Linked DNA regions of Saccharolobus shibatae B12. The protein of the gene in region 1 binds, or shares a complex with, the protein of each later gene. Links are inferred from orthologs where the notes say so. Each region holds a gene or a part of one and is shown on either strand. Other genes may lie near its edges.

Region 1 (11,253 bases):
TTCGATTATCTAGGATTCTAAGCAACTTAAATATAAAATTTAAGATTGACTTAGGTTTTGTAAGAGGATTGGCATATTATACTGGATTAATATTTGAGGTTCTTCATCCCTCGGTACAGTTTAGTATTGCCGGAGGAGGTAGATATGATAAACTTATAGAACTTTATGGTGGCTTACCCTCACCTGCAATAGGATTTGCAATAGGAGTTGAGAGAACTTTATTAGTAATTAAAGACTTGAAAGTTGAAGAACCAGTAAATGTAATAGTAATAGGCATGTCAGAAGATGCAATTCCATCCATGTTTATGGTATCGAGGATATTAAGAAAAGAAGAATATAAGGTAGTAATAAACACTAAAGATCAGCCTCTTTCAAAGCTATTACCTTACTACGCCTCACAAGGATTTAAACTCGCGATAATAATAGGTAAACAAGAATTGGAGAAAAATATGATAACGGTTAGAAATTTAATTACACGAAAACAGATTTCCGTTCCACTAGAGAACGTTGAAGATGCAATAAAACAAACGTTATAAATGGCATTTAGAAGTATATTTATGGGTAAACTAACATGGAAGAATTGCCTGCAACTGCTGTTGGTTTAAAGGTAATTGATGGAATTGTATTAGCTTCTGAAAGACGATTAAGCTATGGTGGTTATGTACTAAGTAAACAAGCGAAGAAAGTACATAAAATAGGTAAATTTCTCATGGCGGGGGCCGGAATATATGGTGACTTACAGACTTTGACGAGAATAATGAATGTAGAAATAAAGTACTATGAGATTTCAACTGGTAAACCAATTTCTGTTCACGCTGCAGCTAAATTACTTTCAGTAATACTATATCAGTATAAAATAATGCCGTTCATTTCAGAGATTCTATTCGGTGGAGTCGATGAAAAAGGGCCACAACTTTATGTATTAGACCCTATAGGCTCATTAATTGAAGATAACTACGCTGCAGTGGGATCGGGAGCCAGGATCGCTATAGGAGTTCTTGAATCTGAATATGATCCTAATATGAATTTAGACATAGCAGCACAATTAATAACAAAGGCGATAAAAGCATCTATAGAACGTGATATCACATCTGGAGATGGAATAGATTTAGCGATAATGGATAAGAAAGGAAACTATGAAAACAAATTCATCCCATACTAAGTATTTTTCTTCACACAGAAGTAAATATGATCCATAACATTTAATTGATGTATTTTAAGAAAGCTTTCTTTATTGCTTATTATCTTTACTAGCAATCCAAATAATGAAATTATCGTTATATATCTATTTCCGTTGTTTGAAGAAGAATCTTTGAGCTCAGTAACTATATAGCCGTGTCCACAGAAGTCATCATTAGTATATGATAGTCTATTTTTAGAAATGAAAGCCTTCACTTTTTCTTTTTGGCTAAATATATTAATGCTATCAATTATATCAAAACTTATATTAAAGTCGTTGCAAGACATGTGTATTATGGATAAATTCTTTAGGCTGCCTCTTTCAATACTATTTATTTCACAACTTAGAATTATTTCTTGTGCCTTTGATTCCATCATATTACTATTTAAGTTTTAATTTATTAACGTTATTGGGGACTATAATATGAGTAGTGGAAGAAGAATCTCGAGCGAATTAAATAACCTAATAGATAAGACTATTATTGTAAAAACAACTAATGGAAAAACGTATACTGGCCAACTTTATGCATATGAACTTTCGCCATTTATTATTAGCTTAACAAATGTTAAAGATGATAATAATAACACTTTCTATAAGTTAATGATAAATGGAAATACAATTTCTGAGATAATAATTAAGAATCCTCCTCTATTTGAGCCAAGAGAGTTTGCAGAATTAGTTGAAAAATCCTTAAATTTAAGGCCAGCTGATATAAAAGTTTACGAAGAGACAGGGATAGTGACAATTCTGGAGAGAATTAAAGTATCACAAAATGGAGTAGAAGGAAGTGGGCCAATGGCCCAAAGAATTTACGATCTATACAACGATTATATAAATAAAAAGAAAAAGGAATTAGGTCTATGACCGTATTTGAAGCGAAATACGAAGATTTGGCAGGAAGAATAGGAATCTTAAAAACAAGAAGCGGTAATTTAGAAACTCCAGTATTCTTTCCAGTAATTAATATATTAAAAGATGAAATATCAATAGATGAGATTAAAAATATAGGCTTTAAAAATTTTATCACAAATTCGTATATATTATATAAAAATAAATATATAAAAGATGATATACATAAGGAGCTAAACTCTGAAGATATGATCATAATGACGGATTCGGGAGCATATCAAATTCTAGAGTATGGGGACATAGGAATAACCAATTATGAGATAGTGAATTATCAGCTCAAGATAAAACCAGACATTGGGGTAATATTAGATTTACCTACCGGAAATACAAATGATTATGAAAATGCGAAAATAACAGTATATGAGACTTTAAAGAGAGTAGAAGAAGCATCAAAAATCATAGTAAAAAATCAAGATAGCAATATTATTTGGGTATATCCGATACAAGGAGGAAAATATCTTGATCTAGTTAAGACTTCTGCTGAAGGATTATCTAAATTTGAAAACATATACAATATGGTTGCGCTTGGTAGTCCAACAGTTCTCTTAGAGCGGTACATGTATGATACCGTAATTGACATGATTTATGCTGCTAAATCTAACATAAAAAGAGGAATTCCGTTTCATTTATTCGGAGGAGGGTTACCTCATATCATTCCATTTGCAGTAGCATTAGGAGTGGATAGCTTTGATTCTGCCTCATATATAATATATGCTAGAGATAATAGATATATTACTAGGACACGTGTATACAAATTAGAGGATTTAGAATATTTTCCATGTTCTTGTCCAATATGTTCTAAATATACTCCTAAAGATTTACTTGAAATGAATGAGGGAGAAAGAACAAGAGCATTAGCTATTCATAACCTTTATACTATTTTAGAAGAATTCAAAGCAACTAAACAAGCAATTAAGGAAGGAAGACTATTTGAATATCTTCAAGAAAAAGCTTACTCTCATCCTGCAGTATATTCTGCATTCAAAAGATTGATAAAATATAAAGACTATTTAGAAAAATATGACCCTAGAATAAGGGGAGATCCAAAAGGTTTGTTTTTATTTGATAATAACTCTTTACATAGGCCAGAAATCATACGTCACTCGAGATTTTTGGAAAGGTATGTGCAAAAGAAAGATAAAGTATCTATATATTGTTATGATAAGACGATAAGCGATACTGCATATGATTATATTAAAAGTATAAAGGAAACAATAACTGATCATAATAGTAGTGACATATTTATTGCGATACCGTTTTTTGGTTTAATACCGTTAGCGGTCTCGGACTCTTATCCACTATCTCAATTTGAGATTCCAAACGAAATAGATGAAGACGTAATAGCCGACATGAAAACTAAAATCGTTTCGTTCTTAAGACGTAAAAATTACCAAAAAGTAGAGTTAATGAACTGTGAAAAACTAGGTTTACATATAGACTCTATCAGCACTTCCTCTTGATAATTCTTTCTGCAATAACTCCATTTGTTTTTGTAAATCCTCTTCTATTCTTTTTGCCTCTTCGTATAATTCATCTACACTAACGTTTAAGCTAAGCATTTTATTTAAAACTTCTATTGCAGTTGCAGCTGCTACTGGATCTGTCCTTTCACGATCTGCATATGGTAACAAAACTAATGCTGGCAAGTCTTCAATTTCAGAATGTAAAGTGAATAAAGCTAATGGACCTACCATTAGTAATTGTTTGTCTAATTGAGGGTAATCTAAATTCAAACTGCATTTTGATGTTTTTAGCCATTTTAAACTCTCATTTCCAACTTTATACCTTTTATCTAGTGCTCCTACTAGAAGTATATTATTAATTGATAATTTCTTAACCCACTTTATAACTTCTGAAGCGAAATCATTCCACTCACGTTGAAATGGTAAAATATGATTAAGTAATAGTACTAAATGTTTATCATTGTCATAAAATATATCAAAAGGTGTTGCGATACCGTAATCATCTACAAACGTGACGTCTCTATAATATTTAGTTACAACATACCCTATTCTTTCCATTTTTCTTTTTAAGGCTAAATGTCTTATTGCTAAATAGCCTACCTCCCCTATAGTTCTAAATCCAGTTATAAATGTGGAACCTTTTAGCTCACTTAAGTCTTTCTTTATTATTATCTTAACATTACTCATCTAGTACACCTCTTTTCACGTGAACTGCCATACCTCTTCTATACTCCATCATTTCTTCTCCGGATAATTTAGCTTTACCTATTGCTATTAACTCGTCATTTTCATTTACAACTATTACCTCATCTCCAGCTCTTATTCGGTTATCTACTGCTATTACATGTTTAGAGAAAACATTTCTTCCATTTTTTATAAACTCTTCCAAATTCTTGGGTATTACAACCCTATATTCTGGAAACTTTGAGCAACCCTTAATTACACTTCCGCTTAACAGTGTAAGGGAAAATAAAACATCTTGGGCCCTTAACACCAAATACAACTCTCCCCCACTAGTTAACACGTTTCTGATTTTCTTTGTATTTAAGGATCTCTGAATTAAAAAATGCTTATCCTCGGGAAACAAACATCTAGAAACATTATAATCGAATTGATATTCAGCAATGTAACGTAAGGTTAAGATTTCATTATAGTTTGCTTCTACTGGTTTACTTAAAAACTCTTTATACTTAGCTATACTTCTCTCGCCTCTCTTTCATACTCTCCATATTATTCCTTTTAACATTAATCTTGGTTATAGCATCAACTAAATCTTTCATTGTAACCTTATTCCTACCATCCCTAATTGCCATATATGCAGCTTCAACACAAACATTCTTAATATCAGCACCACTAAATCCTTCTGAAAGCTGCGACAATAATTCAAGATTTATATTATCCTCGACCTTCATTTTCTTTAGGTATATGTTAAATATCTCAGTTCTTCCTCTAAAATCTGGTAAGGGAACCTCTATTATCCTATCAAATCTACCAGGTCGCAATAATGCAGGATCCAATATGTCTATCCTATTCGTAGCTGCAATAATCTTAACGTTATCCAATGGATTAAATCCATCGAGCTCAGCCAAGAGCTGCATTAACGTTCTCTGTATCTCCCTTTCTCCACTTGTTCCTATATCTATTCTCTTAGCACCTATGGCATCAATTTCATCAATGAAGATTATTGATGGCGCCTTTCTTTTAGCCATTTCAAATAACTCCCTAACTATCCTAGCACCTTCACCCACAAATTTTTGTGCGAACTCTGAAGCAACAACATGAATGAAGACGGCATTACTCTCAGTAGCTACTGCTTTTGCTAACATAGTCTTTCCAGTACCTGGCGGACCATATAATAAAACTCCCTTTGGTGGTTCTACTCCTATCTCTCTAAATATCTCAGGCTTCTTCAAAGGTAATTCCACAACTTCCCTTAACTCCTTTATTTGCTCTTCTAATCCACCTATCTCAGAATAAGTTACGTTAGGTTTTTCCACAATTTCCATTGTCTTTACAATTGGATCTTCCTTCTGTGGCAAAACCTCTAATATAGTAGATCCTCTTTGATTTAAGGCAACAGATACTCCAGGCTTTATTAATTTTTGATCAATATGACTAGCTACATTTACTACTAAATTTGGTCCAGACGAACTTCTAACTAGTACTCTACCGTCTGGTAAAACGTCTAATACAACTGCCTCAATTAATGGAGGACTTAACATTTTTTCCATTTCTGCTTTATAATAATTTAGTTCTTTTCTTAGATTTTCAATTTCAATCTGTAAGGACTTGATTTTTTCTTCTAACAATCTAACCAATTGAACCTCGTCTGAAGAAGAAGCATCCCTTATTGTGTCGAAATCTCCGGACAATTTAACTCGTATATATACTTGTTTGGCATAGACTAAAAACGTTTAATACAAGTATTTACAATAGGTATCTATATGCAAGCTAATAGTGAAGAATACTGTGAATTATGTGGATCTCCAATTCATGGTAAAGGTATAACTGTGTCATATGAAGGCTCAATTATTACTGTATGTAATTCATGTTACAATAGAATAAGAAAGCATGCAGTGATAGTAAAAGAGGATAGTAAGAAAAGTGAAACACAAAAGAAAACCACTCCTAAACCGCCTAAAATGGCAGATACTGAATTAGAAATTGTAGCAGACTATTACAAGATTATTAAAAATGCTAGAGAACAATTGGGTATCTCACAGCAACAATTAGCACAGAAATTAAAAGTATCGGAAAATATCGTTAAAAGATTTGAAAGTGGTAAATTGAAGCCTACAATCTCTCAAGCTAGACAGCTAGAGAAAATTCTTGGTATTAAGCTAGTTACCCCATTAGAAAATGAAGAAAGCGAGAAAGGATTCGATGAAACTGGATTAACCTTAGGGGATGTGGTTAATATTAAAGAGGGAAAGAAGTGAAAAGTGCAGTTCTTTTTGTATCTGAAGAATTTAAGGAAGAGGCAATCGCATTAGTTAAGGGGGCTAACTACAAGATAGTTAGGATTTACAAATTACCAAAATCGCCTAATGTGAAATTTTATATACAATATGATAAGCTGCAACAAATCAAAAACGATGAGGAGATTTCCACTTTAATCGTATTCGAACAACTTAAGCCCAGACACTTTATAAATCTGAGAAAAGAACTAAAAGGAAAAGAGGTCCTAGACAAAATACTCCTTCTCTTAGAAATATTTGCATTGCATGCAGGATCAAAAGAAGCAAAAATGCAAATAGAACTGGCCAGGCTTAAGTATGAACTACCGATAATAAAGGAAACGTATACTAAATCAAAAATAGGCGAACAACAAGGTCCTTTAGGAGCTGGAACGTATGGAGTAGAATCTACAATAAAATTTTACAAAAGAAGAATCAATAAACTTATGAAGGAATTAGAAAATATAAAGGCCTTTAAAGAAAAATCCATAGAATCTAATAAGAGGAACAATATTCCTTCTATTGGAATCGTAGGATACACAAACTCCGGAAAGACCTCGTTATTTAACTCATTAACCGGGTTAACACAGAAAGTTGATACAAAACTATTTACCACAATGTCACCTAAAAGATATGCCGTCTCTATGAATAATAGAAAGATTATGCTAGTTGATACTGTAGGATTTATTAGAGGAATTCCACCACAAATTGTAGATGCTTTCTTCGTAACTCTGTCAGAAGCAAAATACTCAGATGCATTAATTCTTGTAATAGATTCTATGCTTTCGGAAAATTTCCTAATTGAGACTTTGCAATCCTCTTTCGAAATTTTAAGAGAAATAGGAGTTTCGGGTAAGCCTATACTAGTAGCCCTTAATAAAATTGATAAAATTGATGGTGATTTGTATAAAAAACTTAATCTAATAGAAAAGCTATCAAAAGAGTTATACTCCCCCATATTCGATGTCATACCTATATCAGCTTTAAAGAGAACAAATCTTGAATTATTAAGGGATAGGATATACCAGCTAACAACACAGTTGAGTTAAAAGATATATATGTTTTAAGGTTAGGCCATAGACCAGCTAGAGATAAAAGAGTTACAACACATGTAATCTTAGTAGCAAGAGCTTTTGGAGCTAAGGGTGTTTATATCGAAGGTAAAGATGAAAAAATGATAAAATCTATCTCGAAAGTCATAGATAGTTGGGGTGGATCGTCATATTTTTTGGTAAAAGAAATCGAAAACGGCAAGAATATTGTAAATGAATGGAAAGAAAAAGGAGGTACGGTAATACACTTAACAATGTATGGAATTAATATTAACGATCTTCAAGATAAACTTGATAAAATAAAATATCCTCTATTAATAATCATAGGAGCAGAAAAAGTTGAAGGTTGGTATTATCATAATGTAGATTACAACGTAGCAATAGGAAATCAGCCACATTCTGAAGTAGCAGCACTGGCAATTTTTTTAGACAGAATTTATAAGGGACGAGAGCTATATATGGAATTTGGAGATGCGAAAATAAAGATATTACCTCAGAATGCTGGCAAGAAGGTGATAAGAAATGGTTAACGCAGAGGACTTGTTTATTAATCTAGCGAAAAGCTTGTTGGGAGATGACGTGATCGATGTTTTGCGAGTGCTACTAGAAAAAGGGACTGAAATGACAGATGAAGAAATAGCGAATCAGCTTAATATAAAGGTTAATGATGTGAGAAAGAAATTGAATTTGCTGGAGGAGCAAGGTTTTGTAAGTTATAGGAAAACAAGGGATAAAGATAGCGGATGGTTCATTTACTATTGGAAGCCTAACATAGATCAAATTAATGAGATACTATTAAATAGAAAAAGATTAATATTAGATAAATTAAAATCAAGATTAGAATATGAGAAAAATAATACGTTCTTCATATGTCCACAAGATAATAGTAGATATTCATTTGAGGAAGCGTTCGAAAATGAATTTAAATGTTTGAAGTGTGGATCTCAGCTAACCTACTATGATACGGAAAAGATTAAGTCATTCTTGGAGCAAAAAATAAGACAAATAGAGGAAGAGATAGATAAGGAGACAAAACTTGGGGCAAATAAAAGTCATTGATCTATTTTCTGGAGCTGGAGGATTTTCATTAGGTTTCAAAAAATTAGGAATAGAGCCTAAATTAGCAATAGATATAAATCACGCTGCAGCTAGAACATATTCATTAAATTTTCCAAATACAATAGTAATTGAAGATGATATAAGACAAATAAGTGGAAAAGAGATTTTAAAAAATGTAGGGGATGAAATAGACGTAGTAATTGGAGGCCCTCCATGTGAGGGATATACTGCAGCTAACCCCTTACGTATGCAAGATCCTTTAGATAGATTATATTTAGATCAAAGAGGGAGTTTAACACTGGAATTCATAAGGATTGTGGATGAACTAAAACCGAAAATCTTTGTAATGGAAAATGTTCCAGCGATTATTGAAACTCAATCACTAAGAGATGCTCTAATTAATGAATTTAAAAGAGCTGGATACAATACTATATTCTTCAATATGCTACATGCTGAAGATTATGGTAACGCATCTAAACGAAATAGGGTATTCATCTCAAACGTTAAAATATTGCCTACTAAAATTCAAAAAAGAGTCACAGTTTATGATGCGATTCATGATTTAGATAGCAAACTAGACGTTCCTAATAACGAGATAAGCGAGCCTAACGAGAAAAAACTTCTGAAAATTTCTAAAATTGGGTACGGAGAGTATTTAACAATGTACAAGTCGAGTAAGGGAAAAAGTATGCCACTATATATTAGACTTTCTCCATTCGATCTAGCACCTACAATTTTGGGTAATTCTAGATTTATACACCCATTCCATGATAGATTTTTAACTGTGAGAGAGCAGGCCAGACTAATGAGTTATCCTGATGATCATGTATTTTTAGGAAGCAAAGATGAACAATATAATCAAGTAGGCGAATCTGTTCCAGTAGCCTTATCTACCGCTATAGCTAAAGAGATTCTGGGTATACTAAATGAAAGAGTTATATTTCGGCCTACATAACCTAACTAGTAATCAAAGACTCTTGGACTTTTCTAAATTAGCCTTTAATATAAAATACGTAAAGTATTTAGTTCTCACTAAGTTAGGTGGGACAGCTGCACAATCTGGAGTTCCAGAAGTTAGTAAACTAGCATTTAAATATAATAAGCCTATTTTGGTACTGCCAGAACTAAAGGACGCTATAGATTTGTTAAAACCAGAAATTACACTCCTAGTATCACAGAATGCTGAAAAACAAATTGATTTTAATAATCTTATGAAATATGATAAAATATTGATAGTATTTTCTGGAATAGAAGGAAGTGGTTTTAACAAAATAGAACAATCTCTAGGGGAGTATGTAAGAATAGTAGAAGATGCACAAGATTTAGGAGCCGTAAGTTTGGCATCCTTCTTTTTATGTAAGTATTTACAATTAGTAGAAGGTAAAGTTTAAAAGAGAAAACAATAACCTAGTATTAAGGGCCCGTCGTCTAGCCTGGTTAGGACGTCGCCCTGACACGGCGGAGGTCCTGGGTTCAAATCCCAGCGGGCCCAAACTTTAAATTTTATCATATTTTAATCGGAAAAAGTTTATATTATATAATGTTTTAACAGATCACAACCTAAAGCTCCTCCTTTAGGGTAGTGGAGGTCAGAAATAATGTTATGACAACTTTTATCTCCAATGAATCATGGAACAACGATACTAGAAATTCTGCCACGATCTCAACAATTTGGCAATCGACTAGCGATAGTGAAACTGATTACTAGATAAATTATTAATCCTTAGGCGGGATAAAGAAGTATAAGTGTCTTCAAATCAAACAAATAGGCATCTTCTATTGAAAGCTAGAAGAGTAGTTAAAGAAGGAAGATTTGTAAGTCTATCTCTTAAAGGTACTTTGTTCACGATTTTTATTTATATTGGGCGTAATAACGATTACACCCTTGACCTTAATTACTGTAGTTGTCCATTTTATTTATTCAATGTACTTTTAAGAAACAAGTATGACTTTTGCTATCATACTTTAGGTTTAAAATATGCATTGGAGAAGGATCAATTAACAAAAATTGAGTTGTATGCAGGGGATTTTAAAGAAATTTTAACCGAGATATACACCTGTGGAAAATCTTTAAAACTGAGAAGAATATTGAGCAATGTGGAGAGTTAACTTTGAACGATGTGCAGTTAGTGTTTATATCAGGGATTTTGATATTGGCATTTATAATAATTTATATAATATTAATGGAATTTCCAATAAAGTCTTCAGGTACAAAAGACATTTATACGAAAAAGAAGAAAGGTAAAAATAAATAGTGGTCGATTATGGGAGGGAAAAGACGAAAGAGGACTAAAATTATCAGAGTAAAGCCTAAATTACCGAAAACATTTGAATGCCCTAGATGTGGAAAGGTCTCAATTAGTGTAAAGATAAAAGATAATGTTGCAACAATTACATGTGGAAGTTGTGGTCTTTATACTGAAATTGAAGTACCTCCTGTATTTGATGAGGCAAATGCTTATTCCAAATTCATAGACATGTACTTGGAGGGAAGATTACAAATAAAAGAGAGAACGAATGAAAATACGGAAGAAGAAAATGAAATTGAAGGGGAAAGTGAAGAAATACCTCATGGACAAGTTGAATGATAATGAAAAATTACATTTTTCTCTCCTAGACCCATTTAAAATTAA
Region 2 (11,101 bases), 420 kb from region 1 along the record:
CCTCTGAAAGCCTACTGATTTGGTCAAAAAACCTCTTGTCAAAAACCGAATTTACCAAATCATTTACCGACTTCCTCTCTACTGCAGCATCTTCACCTATCACATAATCAGCAACACTAAGTTGAGATAGTATTACTGTAATTCCCAACTCCTTTAATAATTCTGGTATACCACTAGCCTTTTCCCTATCATCAGCATAAATTCTAATTACCATAACACTAATAAGTTATTTAGCTTAAGCTTTTATACCTGTTTGGCCACCTTGCGGATAATATTTTGATAACATCTCATTTATTTTAGCTTGTAAGTCTTCTAGCTGCTTTCTTAAAATACTTTCTTGCTTCTGATAAGTCCTTGATCTGAGTTCTAATAATTCTTTCCTATCATTAAGCTCCTTTTCTACTGATGTCTTATCCGATTTAACCAATAAGTTCCCTACAATCTTATAAATAGTAGCATCTGCATTAAGAACTGATAATTCTTCCAATACCTTGTTTATCTCCCTTAATTCATTCTCTATAGTAGACTTTTCCAATAATAATCTATCAAGCTGATCTTTTAACTGTTGAAACTTAGCTAGTTGAGCTTGAACTTCTGGAGGTAATTTCTCGGCCACTTTTTTCCACCTCTTCCAGTGACTTTAGAATTGTATAGATCCAAAGTATATAAGAGTTCATTATAGCCCTAGCTCTTGTAATTGATGGTGCATCTATCTCAATCTGTAAAGGGGATTTCTTAATTTTTACATATTTAGTATCTATCTTTTCAATTATTATCGAATCATATATCATATCCTGGAATTCGTTTTTATTGAAATTATCTGGATAAATTGAAATCTCTATCTTCACATTTCTAATAGCATCTTCAAAAACTTAATGTTTTTCGTAGATAACGTAAACAAAAGTTCACAAATATTATTAGAGACTAGCCTCGTGTTCACAATAACATCGCAATTATTTGACAAGTTGTAGATATTCATATCGACTAGAAAATCTCTTAGAAAATCACACCCATTTAGTTCTGTGCATACACTATTATGCCTTTTTATCTGATATAATGGGATATTATAGTCAGAAGGTAGTGATAAACCGTGTAATTTAAAAAAATATTTTATAGAAAAAGTTTCTAAATCATAAACAATTATTCTCAACGGATTACCATTCTTAGCTAATACGAACAATAAATATATTGCTCCTAAATTAATAGCCCTTTCAAATATCTCTTTCTTACTTTTTTTACCCCGTGTAATTTTAACTGAGTCTGGTAACAGAGAAGTTAAAATATTTAAAAAATTTCTTGTTCTAATACTAGGATCTCTAGATGAAGTTATAACTATTCTAGTACGGTGTATATGCAAGACCGGCCCACTTAGAATTACATTTCTTACAGTACCATATTCCAGAAGCCAATCTGATAACCTTACCAGTGGTCTTGCAATAGGGACATTGATGGTCATCATACCTCTTTTCCATTATTTCTTTCCACTTTTTTCTTAAAGTAGATCCATATCTAGCCCCGTATCTTCCAGCAATTCCCGTGACTTTCCCCATAATTGCCACCTATAATTAAATTCCTAACTGCTTTTTAAGTTCTTCTAAAAGCTTGACAGCTACTAATCTTGCTGTATTCTCAGCCTGATCAATATCTTGTAATGACATACTACCCTTTCCACTCTTTTGAATCCCCACTATTTTTAGATCTGGCGTATAGGAAAAGGAAACCTTAGTGTCCATTATTGACTCTTCATCCAAATCTGGATCAACTATTAAATATTTGTCAACTTTTGCTATAGACACTGTAACTACTGGATGATTCAATGGTAATTTACCAACAACTTCATTTTTATTGATTCTAAACCCATTAGAATCTTGTTCTACCTTATACACTTTAGTATTATACAATGCTGCGACTGAGGCCAACATACATGCGTCCAATACATTCCCACCATAATCTAATACATAAACATCAAGCCATACTGTCCATACACTTTTACCGGGTTCTATTACAAGTTTAGTTAGATCTAGAGCTTTAGAATCCCTTAAGCTTCTATCCACTACTCTAGCTAATTCAATAGCATTCTCATCTGGAGGCCCAGGTTCAAAGGTCTCATAGGCTAAAGGTAGGAGTTCAACATTCACAATGAGGTTTCCTTGATTAGGCGTATCTTCGTAAGGTTTATCTATTTCAAGTTTTGTCCCAGCTAATACCATTGTCGTGCCTAACTTAACTAACGCAGAACCATCAGCCTTTTTTGCGTAATCCAAGGTTATAGAAAGAGGTCTATAATCCGTTAATTTCCTTCCGTCTTGCCTAATGCCTTTCTCAAAAAGACTTACTATACTTTCCTTCTTGATTATAGGTATAATATTTTGATTCGACGGAGTTGAAGACAATTCTATACACCCTCTTCTTTAAACTCTACATACTTACTTTTTAGAGCCTCCCTCTCTAAATTATATATTATATTTATACCCTTAACTGCTAAATCAAAAGCCTGTCTAAATTCCTCCGGAGTCATATTACCATTTAACTGAAATAACGTTACTTGGTTTAAAGATGGCATCATTGCAACCGGCATATCAGCCTCTCCCCACATATCCTCGGGTTCATTTAAATCTAGAACTATTACTCCATCAGCCTTTCCTACGGCTACCCCAGCTATTAAATCTCTCATAGGAATTCCAGCATCAGCTAACGCCAAAGACGCAGCCATCAATGAAACTAATCTGGATCCCGCGTCTGCTTGTAATATTTCAGTAAAAACATCTATGGCAGTTCTTGGAAACAATTCCACTAAAACAGCTGATTCTAAAGCTTCTCTTATAACCTTAGAAAGCTCAATCTCTCTTCTACTAGGTGCGGGATTCTTTCGCTCGTCTGTAGAGAATGGTGTCATATGATATCTAACTCTTAATACTGCCCTATCCGGAAGAGATAAATGTCTTGGATGCATTTCTTTTGGACCGTAAACCGCTGCTATAGCCTTTGTATTTCCCATCTCAAAAATCGCTGAACCATCAGCGTTTTTGAGAACTCCCAATTCTATCTTTATACTCCTTAATTCATCTGGCTTTCTACCATCTATTCGCTTTCCATCTTCAAGGATTAGTTTTGGTCTCTCCACTTGAAGCATTTCTCTCACCTAATTTTTCCTCAATGAATTGTTTTATTCTATCTGTCAATCCTTTTATATGTGACTCATTTTCAATCTTCCTAATGGCCTCGATTAAAATTTCTTCAGAAAAACGGGAAGGACAAGTAGCCCATATTCTACCATTATTGGCAACAAACATGCTGCATCCACTTTTTGAGGTCAAAGTCTCATGCATACTTTTATTCTTACCTATAACACGCGGAACTTTAACTGGCATTATATCAATGACTATACCATTATTTACACGACCTAGATCCTTGCCCTTAACTGATAAAACGGGATCTATTGATCTATCAAAATTTTCAATTCTAGCTATAACGTAGTCACCTACATCTAAATACCTCCTTAAATCCTCTCCAACATTAACGGATCTTCCTAAAAGATTTGAGGCTGGTAAATATGCCTTATAAGGCGCTTTTATGTCAACCACCCAACCATAGATTTCAACGTCCTCTACTAAACCTATTACCACATCATTGACCTTAGGATAGTAAAACGACCCTTCCAAAGGAATCACTTCAAACTGAGTATCTTTTACATCAAAAAGTCCAACAACTGTAGAGTAATATTTACTATTAACCTTTAATATATAAGGAGACCAAGGAATCTGGAACTCGCCTTCAGCTAATAACTCGCCAGGCACTACTATTGATCTTGGCTGTAAAACAATTTTCTGGGACTGACTCATTTCTATCTCACTTGCAATACTTTAACTTCAACTTCTCCTTTTGTCAGATTATTTAACTTATCTATAACGTCTTGCTGTGCACCCGCTGGTATTTCCAATTCAGCTAATAATGTACCATCTTCTAACCAATTGGCTTTTTTTACCTCCCCTAAGTTATGTAATTGTGATCTAACCTTAGAGCTATATTCTGATGGTACTTTAATACTAAGCAGAGCTCTCGCTATTTTAATTGGAATTATCTTAGAAATCTCCTTTACTATTTGCATAGCTTGTGCCTCCACGTCTTTGTTTAAATCGATTTGTATTCTAGCTTGTTCCATTGCCATCTCTAATCTAGTTGGCGGAATTGGTAAATTAGTTTTAGGATCAACGGCGTTTCTATGAATAAAATCAATTATTTGCTTTCTCTTAGTTTCTAACATCTCTTTCCTTTGTTCTGCAGTTACCGGTAATTCACCTTTAAGTAAAATTTCTTTTACAATTGTCTCGAAATCAGTAGTACCAAAAACTTTTTTGAGTGATGCTGGAGATGCTTTCAAACCTTTCTTCACGTCCTTATAAATAGTGTCAGAAACTACTACATCAGCAAGGCTTATGCTCTTCCCACTTCTAAAAGCTAATGCTTCTTTAGGCTTAGCTAATATCTCAAACCTCTCTCCATGTGATTCATATTTAACTACTACATAATCACGCTCCTTCGTCATAAAAAAAATCCACCTTATTATAACTTCTGTAAATACATATTCTTATCTTCAGTGGTCATTTTTAGAAATAGCCCAGTTTGGGTTGAGGCGTATCCTATTTCCACAGTATTTGGAGTTAACTTTTCATTAGGCTTAAGAGTAGCCGATAAGGCCTTTAAGGCTAGGAGTATAGTATCTTCTATAGTCAAGTCCTCCTTGTAATTCTTCTCTAAAAACTCAGTAGCTGTATAATAACCTTGTCCTATTGCAACAGCTTGATATGGCATATATTGCCCACTAGGTTCAGTCATATATAGTTTAGGAACTGATTTGTCTATTCCTGCAATTACTAGTGCAACACCAAATGGTCTAACTCCTCCATGTTGTGTGTACATTTGCTTAACATCAGCAACTGATTTTGTTAGATAATCAATACTAACTGGTTCATCATATATTAACCTATGTTGTAATGCTATATTTCTCGCATAGTCTATTAAAACTCTACCATCAGAGGCTAGCCCAGCAAAACTGCACCCTACATGATCGTCGATTAAAAATACTTTCTCTATACTATCTACATCTAATAATGATTGGGCTTTTCTTTTCTCGCTTGCAATAACAACACCAGATTTTGATTTAATACCTATTGCTGTCCATCCCTTTTTTACAGCTTCAAATGCATAGTCTACTTGATATAGTGATCCGTCGGGCGAGAATATGGTTATTGCCCTATCATATCCCATAGCGGCTGGTCCGAACGCCATATACTATTCACTCATGAAATACTGAGTAATCCCTAATTTTAAAAATATCGTTCAGCTCGTCGCAGAGAACATCATCGATACAGTCTGGAGCGGCTTCATCACTTTAATCCGATTAGTTTTTTAGCCTTTTTTAAGCTTCCGGTTGTTCTTCTTGGAACTATAAGTATTTTGTTACCATTAATTTCCTTAGCAAAAGGTAAACTAGCTAAAACAGCCTTATAGCCTATCCTATTAGTAGATATAATCCCTTCTTGAGTATCCTCTCTATATGTAACAACTTTAGGATTTGCGATATTAAGCCATAAATTACCTAATAGATCCTTCAAGGAGTTACGAACAACCCTCTCTAAATCATCACCTTTTACTTTGGATTCTGCAATAACGTAAAATACTATATATCTTTTAGCTCTTACTATTTTCTTATTTTTCACAATATTAATGTTTAAGCTTTTTTTTCTGAGATATAATACAGTTAATATGAGAAGCCATAATATTAATATAATGTTAATTATTAGTTGAATTGAGTTCATTCAACAACTTTATGGGATTTAATATAACAAACTTATAAGCTTCCTCTTCATCAGCTCCCAATACGGTCAAATAACTTATTTTAGAGATTGGACTCCAGATCTCGTTAAAATCACTTGCATATGAGGAGAAAATAATGTTAGGTATCCATTTATATGCAAACACTATAGCATTATATAATAACCCGCTAGAAGATTTAAGTGAAATTTCAACGAATTTGTCATAAGATCTTAATAGGTTTAGCATACTTTTCTTAAATATCCTCATATTATCATCAGCCAATATCACAGCATTGACCCTTTTGTTGATAATAGCATACTTTAAGGCATCTATTGAAAGGGGTTTTACAAAAACTAACACATCTCTCTCAATAAAAGGCTTCTTAAGCATCTTTTTCAGTTGATTCCCATTTTCCGCTTTTATAGTAACCCTTTTTATACCAACCAAACCATCTTCACTAAAAACCATGTTATATCCTAACCTTTTGACGTAAGGAAACAGCCTAGAGTTTAGAATGCATGATTCTACTACTAACAAGCTTCTTTATCTCCTCCTTTATATTCTCCAAAGAAGTATTAAACGAAATCATACATTTAACGACATCATCACCCTCTTTAAGAACAAGTCTACGCTCGGCAACCAAATACTGTTTATCGAATCTCAAATATAGTTTACTCCCATCCATATGGGAATCCATAGTTGTAAGAATAAACATTAATTCCGTAGTTTCAATTTTATCTAATATCATTTTAAAAAATTGCTCTCCATTCTTCTTATCAAATCTATATTCCAATATAACTATTTTATTACCGTAATGACCTTGAACAGTTGCGATATTTTTCTTTGAGCTAGAGATAAGAGGAGAGAAAAAACTCTCTATGGTATTTACTATTTTATTGTAATCCTCTGTTTCATGGATAAAAACTGAAAGTATTGCTTGATTTACTTTCATGCTCACTTTCCTGGTATTTTATCATACCTTTGTAATCTATAATACTTACTCGCTTCATGTCTCTTCTTCTCTTCTCTCTCTTTCTGTTTCCTACTCCACTTATGTTTTACAGTACCTTTAAGCCCTTTAGATTTCCTCAATCCTCTAGCCTTCTTACTTGCAGACGTTAAACCTCTAAACACTCTATTCCTATTGCTAGGATCTTGAAGCCACTTATACTTAGGATCATTCTTTATTACTGGATGAGAAGGATCCACCATGATTATCTCATAATACTTGTAAAGACCATCCTCTCCAACATAATAACTACCAAGCACCTCTAAATTGGGGTATTTCCTTGCAGCCCTTTCCTCAGCTATCCACTTATATCCTTTAGCTGGACCATAACCATAAACACCCATCCTTTTTGGTCTTCTTCCCTTATTTGGTCTAGGCTTATTAAGACCTCCTCTCCTAACTCTGACTCTCACTATAACAAATCCTTGCTTAGCCTTATAGCCTAAACTTCTAGCCCTGTTTAGCCTAGTTGGTTTAGCTAACCTAACTATCGAAGGCTCTCTTCTCCATTCAATAAATCTCTGCCTTAATAAACCTTTTTTCCACTCTTCTGAATTCCATGTGTTCTCTATATAGTGATACACTGATAATGTCATCTATTCTCAAAATACTATGCTAAGCATCTAATTAATAAATGTGTCCACTAAATCAGAACATATGATTACCATTGGAATTATAGGAAAGACCAATGTAGGTAAAAGTACGTTTTTTGCAGCAGCTACACTAAAAGATGTGGAAATAGCTAACAGACCATTTGTAACTATAAATCCAAATGAAGGTATAGGATATATAAGAGTGAAATGTGTTCATACTGAATTTAATGTCAAATGTAATCCGAAGAATTCCATTTGCATAGATGATTATAGATTCATACCAGTAAAACTAATAGATGTAGCTGGATTAATACCTGGTGCCCATGAAGGAAGAGGATTAGGAAACAAGTTCCTAGATGATTTACGTCAAGCTGATGCACTAATACATGTAATTGACGCAAGTGGATCCACAAATGAAGAGGGTGTCCCAGTAGAGCCGGGGTCAAGAGACCCAGAAGAAGATATAAAGTTTATAGAAAATGAGCTCAATGAATGGTTTTATTCCATTATTAATAAAGACTGGGCTAAATTTGCAAGAACAACAGATTTGTCTGGAAAAGATCTAGTAGAAGCCTTACTAAGTAAATTATCTGGAATATCTGTAAATAGATCACACATTATTGAAACTCTAAAAGCTACAAAATTGGAAAACCTAAAATTAATGCAATGGACGGAACAAGATTTAAGGGCATTCGCTAAAACTTTACGAGAAATAAGTAAACCTATGATAATTGCTGCAAACAAGAGCGATTTACCACAAGCTCGAAATAACATTAAGAGATTAAAAGAGAAATACAAGTGGGTTATTCCAACTAGTGCAGCATCAGAAATGGCTCTAAGGAAAGCAGCAAAGGCTGGAATAATAGCTTACATTCCAGGAGATAATGATTTTACCATACTTAAACCATTAAACGAGAAACAAAAAAGTGCTCTAGAATATATTAGAAGTAGTGTGCTACAAGTGTATGGAAGTACTGGAGTGCAAGAAGCCATAAATACAGCAACAGTTGATGCGTTGAACATGATCGTAACATATCCAGTAGAAGATGAGAAGAAACTGACTGACAGAAATGGAAACGTTTTACCGGACGCGATACTCCTAAAGAAAGGTTCTACTCCAAAAGATTTAGCTAACGCTATACATACGGAATTAGCAAAAGGTTTCTTATACGCTATTGATGTGAAGAGGAAAATGAGAGTTGGAGAGAATTATCAACTACAGAACAATGATGTAATAAAGATTGTATCAAGTACCGCTAGACCTTCTTAAGTAGTATGGAACAAATTTCTCACCTTTCTCAACATCCCTATCTACGATAGCACCTGGATAAATCCAAGCATATGCACCAATCTTTACTCCAGGCAATATGGATACGTTAATCCCAGTTCTTACATGAGCGCCTACTATTGCACCTAATTTCTTTCTTCCACTGCCTACCCTTTCATTTTTTATATTGACTTTAACTTCCTTTTCATCAAATCGTAGATTAGCTGTTATCGTTCCTGCCCCAAAATTCACATCTTCACAGATTACACTATCGCCGACATAACTTAAATGCGGTATCTTTGTATTTTCCATTATCACACTCTCCTTTATCTCATTGAACGCACCCACCTTAACGTTACTTCCTATCACGCTATATGGCCTTATATAGGCATTGGGTCCGATAACAGAATTTTTGCCTATATAAACGGGACCCTCTATATAGGTACCAGATTTTATTACAACACCATCTTCAATAATTGCCTTACCTTTAATTTTGACATTCTCCTCCATCACACCTAGATTTCTATCCTTCTCCTTATCTAAAAGGACCTTATTAGCCTCTATTAAATCCCAAGGCCTTCCTATATCTAACCATATCCCATTGTATGTAACTACCTTCACCTTATTTCCGATAAGATTTACAGCATCTGTAAGTTCAAGTTCACCTCTGCTTGATAAACCTATTTTGTCTATATATGAGAAAATATCATAGGTAAGCTTATAGATACCTGCATTGATTAATTTCGAAGGAGGATTTTCGGGTTTTTCAACTATTCTCACTAGTCTATTTTCCGAATCTTTAACTATAACGCCATATTTTTTAGGATCGTCGGATTCTGTAGCTAGAATTGCTTCTCCGTGAGTGTTAACTATTTTCTCTACTGCTTCTTCTTCAAAAAGAAGATCCCCATATATAACTAAAAATTCGTCATCTCTCTCAAGATATTTTTTCACTGCTCGTAAAGCTGCCGCAGTACCTTTTCCTTCAGTCTGTTCAACTAGGCTAACTCCTTCAATAAGTTTAAAATATTCCTTATGATTTGAATTTATTACAATTACAACATCATTAACATATTTCTTAACTATTCTAATATTTCTTAAAATTAAAGGAGTATCAAGAACAGGAACAAAAGGTTTAGGTCTTGTATGAGTTATTGGCTCTAATCTCTCTCCTTTACCCGCCGCTAACACTACTGCTTTCAACTTGTTTACCTAAATTTTCTGGCACTTTTAGCACTTTAGTTTTTTCTATTTCAGCCTTCCTTAGTGGGTATATCTTCTTTGTTGCCTCAAATATTTCATTAGCTAGTCTCCCAAACACTACCTCTTGTGTAAAATCATCAAAGGTAAGTTCACTAGCTTTTTTGGATATGGTCTCATTAATTATTTTTCTAATCGCAGTTTTTTGAGATTGATGACATTTATACGTAGTTAGAACTAATCCCTTAACCCTTACTACATAACCATCCTTAGTAGTAACATCAAATACGCTGTTTACTTTAGAGCTCTTTCTCCTAATTAATGATCTTAAGTAATCTCTCGAGAGCTCATGTCCAACAAATCTCGTAATCAATCTGTCCCCTTCATTGCTTATAATCTTAAAGTATAAGTGAACGTAAACTTGGCTGAAATCACCAGTGAGATCATATAAAGTTGTCTCAACTCTTCTCCCTATGGTTTGAGTCACATCGTAGGCTGGTGTAGAACCTAAGGAAACCTCTCCAAAAACTTTAGGTGCAATTATACTATACCATTTCTTCATTTTCCACTTATCCTTGATTGCCCCTCCTTTAGCTGACATTATTCATCTCTTTTTCATTGTGGATTATTCTGGTATAAAGTTTTCTCAAAAAATGCACAATGACCCTAGCCTCTTCCTCATCCTTTACTCCCTTTATAATGGCACGCTTTAGTGCTATATACATCTTATAATCATCATCAGATCTTTTAAGCATTTTATAGAGAATTTCGGCATATTTATCTATTAATTTTATCGATTGATCAGAAATTGTAGAAGTCTGGGGATTATTCAATAATTCTCTATTTTTCCAAATTTCATATAATACTATGCCAACAGCATGAGAAAGATTAAGAACGGGATAACTAGGATTCGCTGGAATATAAAGGAGAAAATCACACTTAAATATCTCTTCTCTAGTTAGACCAACGCTTTCTCTACCGAAAACCAATGCGACTTTCTTACCTTGAATTAAAGACAGCAGTTCCCACGGTCTTATAGATTTCCGTAAAATATCTCCATTATTATCTGCTATACTGGAAGTAGCTATCTTAATATCGACGTCATTTATAGCCTCATCAAAGCTATTTACAATTTTAGCCTTCTCTAAAAATTCTTTCCCACCGGCGGAAAACTTGAAAGCCTCAGAAACATTGGCCCTTGGATTAACTATATAG

What was found.
Region 2: the proteins of J5U23_RS15535 (region 1) and psmA are in contact, whole or in part, in a cryo-EM structure (PDB 6HE5), measured with the Archaeoglobus fulgidus proteins. The link is inferred for Saccharolobus shibatae B12 from one-to-one orthologs. Residues at the interface, in WP_010879468.1 of Archaeoglobus fulgidus: Asp391, Leu392, Lys393, Gly394, Met396, Phe397, Val398; in WP_010877997.1 of Archaeoglobus fulgidus: Ala30, Arg33, Gly34, Ala35, Asp51, Arg53, Val54, Lys66, Ser79, Gly80, Leu81, Val82, Met166.

The regions. Positions count from the first base shown.
Region 1 is NZ_CP077717.1:2,864,537-2,875,789, forward strand. What follows is about bases 3,834-6,765. They hold J5U23_RS15535 (proteasome-activating nucleotidase), read right to left. Parts: upstream 5,925-6,765; coding sequence 4,743-5,924; downstream 3,834-4,742. Other genes in these bases: J5U23_RS15525 (proteasome assembly chaperone family protein), read right to left, coding at 3,834-4,239; J5U23_RS15530 (PUA domain-containing protein), read right to left, coding at 4,232-4,639; J5U23_RS15540 (multiprotein bridging factor aMBF1), read left to right, coding at 5,997-6,491; hflX (GTPase HflX), read left to right, coding at 6,488-6,765. In the rest of the region: hisS (histidine--tRNA ligase), read left to right, coding at 1-536; psmB (archaeal proteasome endopeptidase complex subunit beta), read left to right, coding at 572-1,162; J5U23_RS15510 (DNA-directed RNA polymerase subunit G), read right to left, coding at 1,159-1,557; J5U23_RS15515 (Lsm family RNA-binding protein), read left to right, coding at 1,604-2,044; tRNA guanosine(15) transglycosylase TgtA, read left to right, coding at 2,041-3,549; more of J5U23_RS15525, read right to left, coding at 3,517-3,833; more of hflX, read left to right, coding at 6,766-7,558; J5U23_RS15550 (tRNA methyltransferase), read left to right, coding at 7,564-8,091; tfe (transcription factor E), read left to right, coding at 8,084-8,620; J5U23_RS15560 (DNA cytosine methyltransferase), read left to right, coding at 8,598-9,575; J5U23_RS15565 (RecB-family nuclease), read left to right, coding at 9,547-10,011; J5U23_RS15575 (SWIM zinc finger family protein), read left to right, coding at 10,367-10,729; J5U23_RS15580 (transcription elongation factor), read left to right, coding at 10,885-11,208; J5U23_RS15585 (phosphoglycerol geranylgeranyltransferase), read left to right, coding at 11,159-11,253. UniProt on the Methanocaldococcus jannaschii protein: ATPase which is responsible for recognizing, binding, unfolding and translocation of substrate proteins into the archaeal 20S proteasome core particle.
Region 2 is NZ_CP077717.1:2,443,479-2,454,579, reverse strand. Bases 3,427-6,206 are described here. They hold psmA (archaeal proteasome endopeptidase complex subunit alpha), read right to left. Parts: upstream 5,290-6,206; coding sequence 4,564-5,289; downstream 3,427-4,563. Other genes in these bases: J5U23_RS12895 (PHP domain-containing protein), read right to left, coding at 5,794-6,206; J5U23_RS12900 (Rpp14/Pop5 family protein), read right to left, coding at 5,388-5,819; J5U23_RS12910 (ribosome assembly factor SBDS), read right to left, coding at 3,845-4,546; rrp4 (exosome complex RNA-binding protein Rrp4), read right to left, coding at 3,427-3,842. In the rest of the region: 3'-flap repair endonuclease Xpf, read right to left, coding at 1-214; J5U23_RS12945 (prefoldin subunit beta), read right to left, coding at 236-616; J5U23_RS12940 (KEOPS complex Pcc1 subunit), read right to left, coding at 573-848; J5U23_RS12935 (Brix domain-containing protein), read right to left, coding at 845-1,357; J5U23_RS12930 (50S ribosomal protein L37ae), read right to left, coding at 1,338-1,550; exosome complex protein Rrp42, read right to left, coding at 1,566-2,393; exosome complex exonuclease Rrp41, read right to left, coding at 2,396-3,133; more of rrp4, read right to left, coding at 3,099-3,426; more of J5U23_RS12895, read right to left, coding at 6,207-6,354; J5U23_RS12890 (RNA-binding protein), read right to left, coding at 6,320-6,769; J5U23_RS12885 (50S ribosomal protein L15e), read right to left, coding at 6,772-7,422; J5U23_RS12880 (redox-regulated ATPase YchF), read left to right, coding at 7,484-8,689; spn (bifunctional sugar-1-phosphate nucleotidylyltransferase/acetyltransferase), read right to left, coding at 8,666-9,889; J5U23_RS12870 (30S ribosomal protein S3ae), read right to left, coding at 9,861-10,487; tRNA (cytidine-2'-O-)-methyltransferase TrmJ, read right to left, coding at 10,477-11,101. UniProt on the Methanocaldococcus jannaschii protein: Component of the proteasome core, a large protease complex with broad specificity involved in protein degradation. The M.jannaschii proteasome is able to cleave oligopeptides after Glu, Asp, Tyr, Phe, Trp, slightly after Arg, but not after Ala.